Regions from separate parts of the Allobosea sp. RAF48 genome, predicted to be linked through region 1. Evidence: riboswitches for the same ligand, from Rfam matches in the RefSeq annotation. Region 1 holds a riboswitch; the other holds the start of a gene.
What was found. A riboswitch is a leader RNA that binds a small molecule or an ion and turns the genes downstream of it on or off. The one in region 1 is predicted to bind cobalamin.
Positions count from the first base shown of each region.

Region 2: another riboswitch for cobalamin. It lies ahead of AB4Z10_RS23475 (CbtB domain-containing protein); the one in region 1 lies ahead of AB4Z10_RS25715 (TonB-dependent receptor plug domain-containing protein).

Region 1 is NZ_JBFRDZ010000018.1:19,917-25,071, forward strand. It holds gene AB4Z10_RS25705 (FecCD family ABC transporter permease) at 1-722, opposite strand, end outside; gene AB4Z10_RS25710 (ABC transporter substrate-binding protein) at 719-1,567, opposite strand; gene AB4Z10_RS25715 (TonB-dependent receptor plug domain-containing protein) at 1,564-3,540, opposite strand; cobalamin riboswitch at 3,630-3,828, opposite strand; gene AB4Z10_RS25720 (TonB-dependent hemoglobin/transferrin/lactoferrin family receptor) at 4,273-5,155, shown strand, end outside.
Region 2 is NZ_JBFRDZ010000014.1:142,317-147,471, reverse strand. It holds gene AB4Z10_RS23490 (aminodeoxychorismate synthase component I) at 1-1,121, shown strand, start outside; gene cobO (cob(I)yrinic acid a,c-diamide adenosyltransferase) at 1,264-1,872, opposite strand; gene cobU (bifunctional adenosylcobinamide kinase/adenosylcobinamide-phosphate guanylyltransferase) at 1,886-2,404, opposite strand; cobalamin riboswitch at 2,517-2,716, shown strand; gene AB4Z10_RS23475 (CbtB domain-containing protein) at 2,753-2,929, shown strand; gene AB4Z10_RS23470 (CbtA family protein) at 2,942-3,685, shown strand; gene AB4Z10_RS23465 (DUF1636 family protein) at 3,725-4,114, shown strand; gene cobW (cobalamin biosynthesis protein CobW) at 4,119-5,155, shown strand, end outside.

The DNA.
Region 1 (5,155 bases):
ACACGCAGCCAGGTCAGATCGAATCCCAGGCTCGCGGCAGTATCCTCGCCCAGCGTCAGCGCATCGAGAGCCGGTGCCGTCGAGAGCAGCAGCGCCCAGCCGATGAGCATCAGCGGTAGAGCAAGCAGGACATGGTTCAGGCTGCGGTCGGCGAGCGAGCCCATCAGCCAGAACACGATCTCCAGCGCCGCATAGGGGTTTGGCGCGAGGTTGAGCGCGAGGGAGGTTGCAGCCCCCGCGAAGGCATTGAGGGCGACGCCAGCGAGGATCAGCGTCGTCGTGCCGGCCCCGCGGCCGAGCAGGACGAATAGCACCAGCGTAGCGAAGATGGCGCCGGCGATGCCACCGAGCGGCAGCGCGAGCGACAGGCTGGCCGAAAGCCCGCTGTAGAAGGCGAGGACGGAGCCGAAGGCGGCCGCGCTGGAAATCCCGACCACGCCGGGCTCGGCCAGCGGATTGCGCAGCAGCCCCTGCATCGCCGCACCGGACAGACCCAGACTGAATCCGACGAGCGCGCCGAGGATGGCGCGTGGCAGGCGCAGCTCGGTCAGCACGAGCGCCGGCAGGGTCGGGCGCCCCGCCAGCCAATCGCGGATCGCCGCGCCGAGATCGAGCCGCGCATAGCCGACGGCCATCGAGAGAGCGAAGACGGCGACCGTCACCGCAGCGAGCAGCGCGATCAGGATCGGCAGGGAAGGCGGCTTGATGGAGGAGGATTTCATCGCTTCCCTCCGGCCGCCTTGGCCAGCAATTCGATGGCGTCGAGCACGCTCGGCCCGGCGCAGGCCCAGAGTCGCGAGGGCAGGGCGACGAGCCTGAGGCGCGCGCCGAGCTTTCCGATCACGGGGTGGTGCAGCACTTCATGGGCGAGAGAGGGCGGCCCGTCCCGAGTGTCGTTGAGGATCAGCATCTCGGCGCCGCTCAGCGCCACCGTCTCCAGCGCGATCTGGCCGTAGCTGTCGATGCCGAGCTCGGCGGCGATGTTGTCGAGGCCGGCCAGCGTCAGGATCTCGTCGACCAGCGAGCCACGCCCGACCGTGAAGCCGTTCGGCCTGAGCACGATGGCGCGACGGCGCTCGTGCGGGCGTTTCGCGGCCAGCCCGGCGAGCCGTGCATCGATGTCGGCGATCAGCGCCGTGCCACGCTCCTCCTCCCCGACCAGCGCCGCCATCTGCCCGATCTGGTCGCGCATCTCGGCGATGTTCCGCGGCACGCCGAATTCGCGCACCTCCATGCCGACGCGCTTGAGCAGGGCCACGGTCGAGCGGGTGGTATAGGCGCCGGCGATGACGAGGTCGGGCTGGCTGGCGAGGACCTGCTCGACGAGGCCGTGATTGACGCCGACCGCGCGCGCCGCTTCCGCCATATTGGCGCTGCGTGGATCGCGCGAGAGCCAGGTGACGGAAGCGATGCGTTCGGGCTCGGCGAGGCGCAGGACGAGTTCATCCGTGCACATGTTGAGCGAGACGATCCGCGTCGGCTTCGCCCCGGCGGCCGGCGCGGCGCCGACAGCCATGGCGACGAAGGCCGCCATGGCGAAGGCATGATTGGCGCGGCGCGGTTTCATCCGCCGATGGCCACCTTGATGCCGCCGAAGGCGCCGAAGCCGGGAACCAGGAAGCCGACCGGATTTTCCCAGCGCTTGTCGAACAGGTTGTCGATCCGCCCGAACACGGTGACCTTGTCGGTCGCCTTGTATTCGGCGGCGAGATTGACCAGCGTCGCGCCCTTCGCGTTCAGCCGGGAGACGGAGAAGTCGCGATTGCCGTCCACCCAGGAGCCGACATAGAGCAGCGTCGCCGAGAGGGTGAGCTTGTCGGTCGGCGTCCACGTCGCGGTCGCGCTTGCCTTGTGTCGCGGCCGGCGCAGCAGCTCCTGCCGCGCGATCTCGTCCTTGGCGAGGGTGAAGGTGTAGTCGGCCCGGATGCGGAACTGCGGCGACACCTCCAGCGCGGCGAAGGCCTCGACGCCCTTCGTCCTGGCCTTTCCGACATTCGCGTAGGAATCGAAGGTGGCGTTGGTAACGATCAGGTTGTCGATGTCGTTCTGGAACCAGGTCGCACCGAATTGCAGCTTCCGGTCGAAAAGCGGCTGCTCGAAGCCGGCATCCCAGCCGCGGCTCTCTTCCGGCCGTAGGTTCGGATTGCCATGGAAGTTGAAGCCGGGGCGATAGTCGACGAAGAGCTCGTTGAGCGTCGGCGCCTTGAAACCGGTGCCGTAGCTCGCCTTCAGTTTCGTCTCCGTGCCGGGAATGATGATGGCCGGCGCGATGCGGTAAGTGGTGTGGCCGCCGTAGCTGTCGTCGTCGTCGCGGCGGATGTTGGCCACGAGGAAGAAACGGTCCTCGAGATTGCCCTGGTACTCGAGGAAGCCGGCCTTGTTGCCGTTGGAGGCGACGAGGCTGGTGGTGTCGAGCCGCTCGCGCTCGTATTGCAAGCCCATGAGCAGATTGTGGCCCTTGGCGATCTCGAGATTGCCGCGCCAGTCTAGCTTGGTGCGCTCGCCCAGATTCTCGTTGGGCAGGCCGAGAATGCCGGTCGTGCCGTTGGCCGTCCGCGTCGCCCGGTCCTGGTTGGTGTAGGAGACGCCGAAGGTGTTGACGAAGCGCCCGCCGAACGGATCCCACACAACCTCGCCGCGGGTGAAGGCCTGGGCGTAGTTCTGCACCGAGCGATAGGGCGCAGGCCGGCTCGGGAAGCCGGTGTCGCTGGTGAATCGCAACTGCCCGTCCTGATAGCGGCCGACCCAGTTCAGCGTCAGCGTGTCACTGAGCGCGACGCCGACACGGCCGGAATAGCTGTAGTTGTCGAAGGCGTTGGGGTTGATGCGCCGGCCCGGCGGGACGAGGTTCGGCGGCGTCACAGGGGTCGAGTCCGAGCGGAAGTGGGCCACGTTGAAGGCGTAGTTGAAGCGGTCGTTGCCGCCGCCGAAGCCGGCCGACTGGTTGAAGGTGCCGTGGGAGCCGGCTTCGATGCGCGCGGTCGCCTTTGGTGGACCCTCGCCGCGCTCTGTCGTGATCGAGATCACGCCGCCGAGGGCGTTGGCGCCGTAGAGGCCGCTCTGCGGGCCGCGCAGCACCTCGATGCGCTCGATATCGTCGGTCAGCATCGAGCCGAAATCGAAGGAGCGGTTGGGCGTCGAGGGGTCGTGGGCCTCGATGCCGTCGATCAGCACCTTGACGTGGTTCGAGTTGGTGCCGCGCATGAAGACCGACGTCTGGCCGCCCGGCCCGCCCGTCTGCACGATGTTGAGGCCGGGCACGGTGGCGAGCGCCTGCGGCAGGGTGCGGCGCTGCTGCTGCTCGATGTCCTTCGCCGTGATGACAGTGACCGAGCTTGCGATCTCGCGGGCCGGCGTCGGCGTGCCGGTGGCGCTGACGACGATCTCGTCGAGGGCGAGAGGGCCGGCGTCACTTTGCGCCAGGGCAGGGACAGAGCAGGCGAGGGCGAGCAGGGAGGCGGACAGCAGCAGGCGGCCGCGTCCTGCGGCCGGGAAGAAGACGTTCACGATGGAGACCTCGGGCGTTGACGTCAGTGGCACGTCACCGCGAACGCGATCTCCCATCGGCCGCGCGAGAGGCGGCAAACAGTCAAATCAGCGATCGGCGCACCCCGTCCGAACGTGTTCGCGTGTGACCACGGCTGACGGCAGGTCTCCTGGCTCGCGGGTCGGTGCCTTTGCGCCGCCTTCCCAGGTCCGAGGCCCCAGTGGCGTATGGCGAAAGGCTCGCCGCTTACAGTTGCGGGGGCAGCCGCGGCATGGGGCAAAACTCCGCCCGCACCGCGTTCCCTTTTGATCCCGTGAGGGAACCGTCGCGGCGAGGATTAGGGCGAAAAAGTGGCGGCGTCAAACCGCGCCGATCGCGCAGCCTCATGCGACCGCGGGATACGCTTGGTCTCGGAGTGTGCTCCAGGGGCGGCGGCCGCGAGATGCCAAGCCAAGCTTCGCCCGCCCGTCCAGCCGGGCGAACGCTGAGCTTTCTGGCCGGCTTCTGGCGCTCAGATGGCCCGTTTTGGGGCGTATCAGCGGCACGCATTGGCCTGCGGCGGAGAGATGGGTCAGGTTCAATCGATTGCGTGCGAATAACGAATTAAATTCAGATCAAGATGGTTCTGAATCATTGTTATAATTCCAATTTACCCATTATATTACTCGGATATCAATTTAGATCTGAATGTATTGTATTTATAATCGACAATTTGTGTTCAAATGTTGGTTGCGAATCTCTTCTTTCAGAAATAACTCGTCCCGAATTCAACCCGGGACGAAATTATGAATAATAATTCTAAGCTATATATTGCTGTATATTTCCTGTCTTCCACCGCATTGACGGGCGCGTATGCCCAGTCGGCGCCGGTTGCTCCGGGCGGTGCCGAACCGATTGCCCTCGACCAGATCACCGTGACGGCGACCCGCAGCGAAAAGCAGGCTCTCGACGTGCCCGGGACCGTCAACGTCATCACGCGGCAGGACATGGAACAGCGGATCACCCGCGATACCCAGGACCTCGTGCGCTACGAGCCCGGCGTGATCGTCAACCGCCAGACCACGGCGACCGATCCCTTCGGCAACTATGGCGGCTTCACCATCCGCGGCGTCGGCGGCAACCGCGTGCAGATGCAGGTCGACGGTTCGCGCGTGATCGAGCGCATCACCGACGGCAACCGCGACTTCGTCGACCTGCCTTTCCTCAAGAGCGTCGAGATCGTGCGCGGCCCGGGCACGGTGCTGTGGGGCGCCGATGCGCTGGGCGGCATCGTCGCCTATCGCACGCTCGATCCGCAGGACCTGCTGAAGGGCCGCGCCGACAAGCCCTGGGCGGTGAAGCTCGACACCAGCTACGACAGCCTGGACCGCTCCTTCGTCAAGACCGGCATCGGCGCCTACAGCTTCTCGCCCGCCCTCGAAGCGATCATCGGCGTGAGCCAGCGCAACGCGCAGGAAGCCAAGCTCGGCAATGCCCGCGCCGATGGCGGCCGCTGGGGCTGCCCGGTGCCAACCCTGCGCTTCCTCGGCTGCAATCTGCTCAACCCGCTCGATACCGAGGTCTGGAACGCTTTCGGCAAGATCGTATTCAAGCCGACGCCCGATCACACCTTCAAGCTGACCGGCGAATACTTCGACAGCGAATCCACTGTGAACCAGCTCTACAACT
Region 2 (5,155 bases), on a different contig from region 1:
GGCGATCGGGCGACACCCTCTCGTTCACGCGATGCCACCGCGTTCTCGAAGCGCGGACATTCGCTGACGTCCCGGCCGTGCTGGCGGCCATGCTCGACGCCCAGAACGCCGGGTACCATCTGGCGGGATATGCCGCATACGAACTGGGTTATATCTTCGAGCCACGGCTCGCCGCGCTGGCGCCCGAGCTGAAGGGGCCGCTCCTCCATTTCGGAGTCTTTGACGAGCCTGATCGCTTTGACTGGGGCGCGATGCGCGGCGCCGGGAGCCTCCGACATTTGTCACCGGTATGGACGCTCGACGACTACGAAGCCCGCTTCAGGAGCGTGATCGCCTACATCCGGTCAGGGGACGTCTATCAAGTGAACCTGACATTTCCCATGCTCGGGACGTGGTCCGGTGATCCGGTTGCGCTGTTTGCGGGGCTGCGCTCTCGTCAGCCTGCGCCTTACGGAGCGCTCGTCGCGCTCGGTGGGGACACCATTGTGTCCTTGTCGCCCGAGCTCTTCTTCGAAGCCCGGGGCTCGTCGATACGCGCCCGCCCCATGAAAGGAACCGCGCCGCGGCAGGCCTCACCGGCTGATGATCTGCGCGCAGCGAGCGAACTGCAATCGAGCGAGAAGAACCGGGCCGAGAACCTGATGATCGTCGATCTGCTGCGGAACGATCTAAGCAGGATCTCCGAAGTCGGGTCGGTTGGAGTGACGGACCTTTTCACCATCGAGCGCTACCCCACCCTGTTTCAGATGACGTCCGGAATCGAAGCGCAGCTCCGGCAGGATATCCGATTTCCGGATTTGCTCCGCGCTCTCTTCCCCTGCGGTTCGGTGACGGGTGCGCCCAAGATCCGGGCAATGCAGGTGATCCATGAGCTCGAAGAGCATCCGCGAGGCGTCTACTGCGGCAGTATCGGCATGTTCTCGCCGCAGGGAGAGGCGCGGCTCAGCGTCGCGATCCGGACGCTGACGCTGAGCGCCTCGGGCACAGCGACCTACAACACGGGCTCAGGGCTGGTTTTCGATTCCGAAGCCCAAAGTGAGTACGCGGAGTGCCTGCTGAAGGCGGCGTTCCTCGATGATGGCAGCACCTCGTCGCTGCAGCGGGCATCTGACCAGCACTAGCACCGAGGACGGGCTGCGGCTGCGCGCCCCCGTGCCGTTGCAAGCTAGGCTTTCGAGGTCCTAAGCCTTGCATGGCAGCCCGCCCACAAAACCGGACAGGACCAGCCGCGTGCACCGGGATCCTTTCGGTCCATTACCTAGGCTAGAACTCGATGCCTTCCTGTGCCTTCACGCCGGCGGCGAAATGGTGCTTCACCAGTGCCATCTCGGTGACGAGGTCCGCAGCCTCGATCAGCTCCGACTTGGCGTTGCGGCCGGTGACGACGACGTGGAGATCGGGCCGGCGGGCCTTGAGCGCCCCCACCACCTCGGCGAGCGGCAAGTAGTCGTAGCGCAGGGCGATGTTGAGCTCGTCGAGCACGAGCAGCCGGATCTCAGGATCGGCCATCAGCTCCCCAGCCTTGGCGAAGGCGCGTTCGGCGGCGGCAATGTCGCGGACCTTGTCCTGCGTCTCCCAGGTGAAGCCCTCGCCCATGCTGTGCCAGCTGACCTGATCGCCGAAGGCTTCCAACGCCCGGCGCTCGCCGGTCGACCAGGCGCCCTTGATGAACTGCACCACGCCGATGCGCCAGCCATGGCCGAGTGCGCGCAGGATCAGCCCGAAGGCCGCCGTCGACTTACCCTTGCCGGGGCCGGTGTTGACGATGAGCAGCCCCTTCTCGACCGTCTTGGAGGCGACCTCGGCGTCCTGCACCGCCTTGCGCTTCTCCATCTTCGCCTTGTGGCGCGCGGCTTCGTCCGTATCGGTCATCACTTCGCTCGTGTCATTTTACTTGCATCGGCAATCCGGCGACCATGAAGACCACGCGGCCGGCGCGCGCGGCAAGCGCCTGATGCAATCGCCCGGCCTCGTCGCGGAAACGGCGGGCGAGCGCATTATCCGGCACGATGCCGAGGCCGACCTCGTTGCCGACCAGCACGAGCGGGCCAAAAACCCGCTCGCAGGTGGAGATAAGAGCCGTCGTGGCAGCGACGGTGTCGCGCTCGGCCAGGATGAGGTTGGTCAGCCAGAGCGTCAGGCAATCGACGAGAACCGGCCGACCGGCGGGCATCGCGGCGATCGCCTCGGGAAGGTCGAGCGGAGCATCGACCGTATCCCAGCCGGACGGCCTGCGCGCGCGGTGGGTGGCGATCCGCTCCCGCATCTCGTCGTCATAGGCCTGAGCAGTGGCGATATAGGCCCAGGGCGCGGGCAGCTGTTCGACCAGCCCTTCGGCATAGCGGCTCTTGCCCGAGCGGGCGCCGCCCAGGACGAGGGTGAGATGACGCATTTCCGTGGGCATAACATTCGCCATGTTCACGAGCCCCATCGCGCGAAACGCCGCTAAACGGCTCTCCGAGATGAAGGTTCGCAAGGAGTAGAGCCTCTGCATTGCACAGCGGCACGGCGAAGGCTAATGATCGTCGCTGACGGTGCCTCCGCGAGGAGGTGAAAAGGGAACGCGGTGCGGGCTTGCTCTGCCCAATGCCGCGGCTGCCCCCGCAACTGTAAGCGGATGTCCTTCGCCATCGGCCACTGGAGCGTTCACTCCGGGAAGGCGGCACAGGGCGCCAAATCCGCGAGCCAGGAGACCTGCCGTCGACCCGCAAAGATCCAACCGGCTGCCGGCGGGGCGGCCACGGAGAGCCCTATGAACACTGCTTCGGTTTCCACTACCCAGCTCAGCGTCTCGGAACGCGTCAAGGCGGTCGCCGCCGCGCTCGTGATCGGCGTCGCGCTGATCTACACGACCGGCTTCGCGGCCTCGACCGACGTCCACAACGCCGCGCACGACACCCGTCACGGCCTCGCCTTTCCCTGCCACTGAGGGAAAGCAACCATGGTTACGCGTGTTCTCACGGTCAGCATTCTGGCCGGGCTTCTGGCTGGGCTGATCGTCGCCGCCCTCCAGCATGTCACCACCACCCCGCTGATCCTCAAGGCCGAGACCTATGAGGCGGCGCTGCGCCTGCAGGCGCCGACGCTCGCCGCTTCCGACGGCGAAGCCAGGATCATCCTCGCGCACGGCCCCGCCGGCGATGCGCCCGGCCACGAGCATGCCGAGTGGAAGCCGCAGGACGGCCTCCAGCGCACGCTCTTCACCAGCGCAGTGACGATCGCGACGGCCATCGGCTTCGCGGCGCTGCTGCTCGCGGGCATGATCGCGGCCGGAGACACGATCGACCAGCGCAGCGCCCTGGTCTGGGGAGCCTGCGGCTTCCTCGCGCTCGGTCTCGCACCGGCGATGGGGCTCGCTCCGGAATTGCCGGGCGCGGCGTCCGCAGCGCTGGAACAGAGGCAGTTCTGGTGGCTCACGACCGCTATCGCGACGGCGCTCGGCCTCTTCCTGTTCCTGCGCTTCGAGCAACCCTGGCTCAAGCTCCTGGCCGCCGTCGTGATCCTGCTGCCGCATGTCGTCGGCGCCCCGCATCCGGCCTCGCCGGAGAGCAAGGTGCCGGCCGAGGTCGCGGCTCATTTCGCGGCCCTCTCCCTCGGAATCCAGGCCGCACTCTGGCTCGCGACCGCCTTCATGGTCGGCGTGCTCTGGCCCTGGGCCAGCCGGCGCGCTGCCCTGGCGCGCTGAAGGCAGCGGAGCCTGCGGGCTCCGCGCGAAAGGCAAGCCATGTCCGAGGGCGACCTCACCATCCATGTCTGCACAGCCTGCAGACGCGCGCGCGCCGATCTCCCGGAGGGTTACGACCAGCCGGGGCTGGCGCTCGCCGAGGCGCTCGCCGAGCGCCTCATCGCCAAGGGCAGCACGATCCCCGTGCTGCCGGTAGAATGCCTCGCCGTCTGCAAGCGGCCCTGCACCATCGCGCTCTGCGCCGACGGCAAATGGACCTATCTGATCGGCGACCTCGACACGCAAACCCATCTCGACGAGATCGTCGGCGCGGCGGAGGCCTATGCCGCCAGCGCCAACGGCATCGTTCCCTGGAAAGAGCGGCCGCAGTCCTTCCGCAAGGGCGTGGTCGCGCGCGTGCCGCCTTTGCCGGCGCGCCAGCAAGGATGACATCATGAACGCTCCGCAGAATACGAATCTGGGCAAGGTTCCCTGCACGATCATCACCGGCTTCCTCGGCGCCGGGAAGACGACGCTGGTGCGCCATCTCCTCGAGAACGCTGAGGGCAAGAAGCTCGCCGTGCTCGTCAACGAGTTCGGCGACCTCGGCTTCGACGGCGAATTCCTGAAAGGCTGCGGCATCGCCGGCTGCAGCGACGAGGACGTGGTCGAGCTGCCGAATGGCTGCATCTGCTGCACCGTCGCCGACGATTTCGTGCCGGCGCTGGAGAAGCTACTGAACCGGCCGAACCCGCCCGAGCACATCCTGATCGAGACCTCCGGCCTCGCCCTGCCCAAGCCGCTGGTCCAGGCCTTCAACTGGCCAGCGATCCGCGCCCGTGTCACGGTCGACGGCGTCATCGCCGTGGTCGACGGCCCGGCGGTGGCCGAGGGCCAGTTCGCCGATGATCCGGAGGCGCTCGCGGCGCAGAAGGCGGCGGATGCATCGGTCGAGCACGACAATCCGCTGGAAGAGGTGTTCGAGGACCAGATCCTCTGCGCCGACCTCATCCTGCTCAACAAGAGCGACCTCGTCGACGAGGCCGGCCGCGCCCGCGTCAAGGCCGAGATCGCCGAGCATCTGCCCAAGGCGATCAAGATCGTCGAGACCGCCCATGGCAAGGTCGAGCCCGCGCTGATCGTCGGCCTCGGCGCCGCCGCCGAGAGCGACCTCGCCGCTCGCCCGTCGCATCACGGGGAAGGCGAGCACGATCACGACCATGACGATTTCGACTCGGTCGCCGTGCCGCTGCCCGAGGGCCTTTCGCCGGAGGAGCTCACGGCGCGCGTCGCCAAGGCGGCCGAGGCCGAGGGCGTGCTGCGCCTCAAGGGCTTCACCGCAGTGCCGGGCAAGCCGATGCGGCTCGTCGTGCAGGGCGTCGGCCGGCGCGTCGGCCATCATTTCGACCGGCCGTGGGCGGCAGCTGAGCCGCGCGAGGGGCGCCTCACAGTGATCGGCCTCAAGGGCTTCGATCTGAAGGCCGTGGAAGC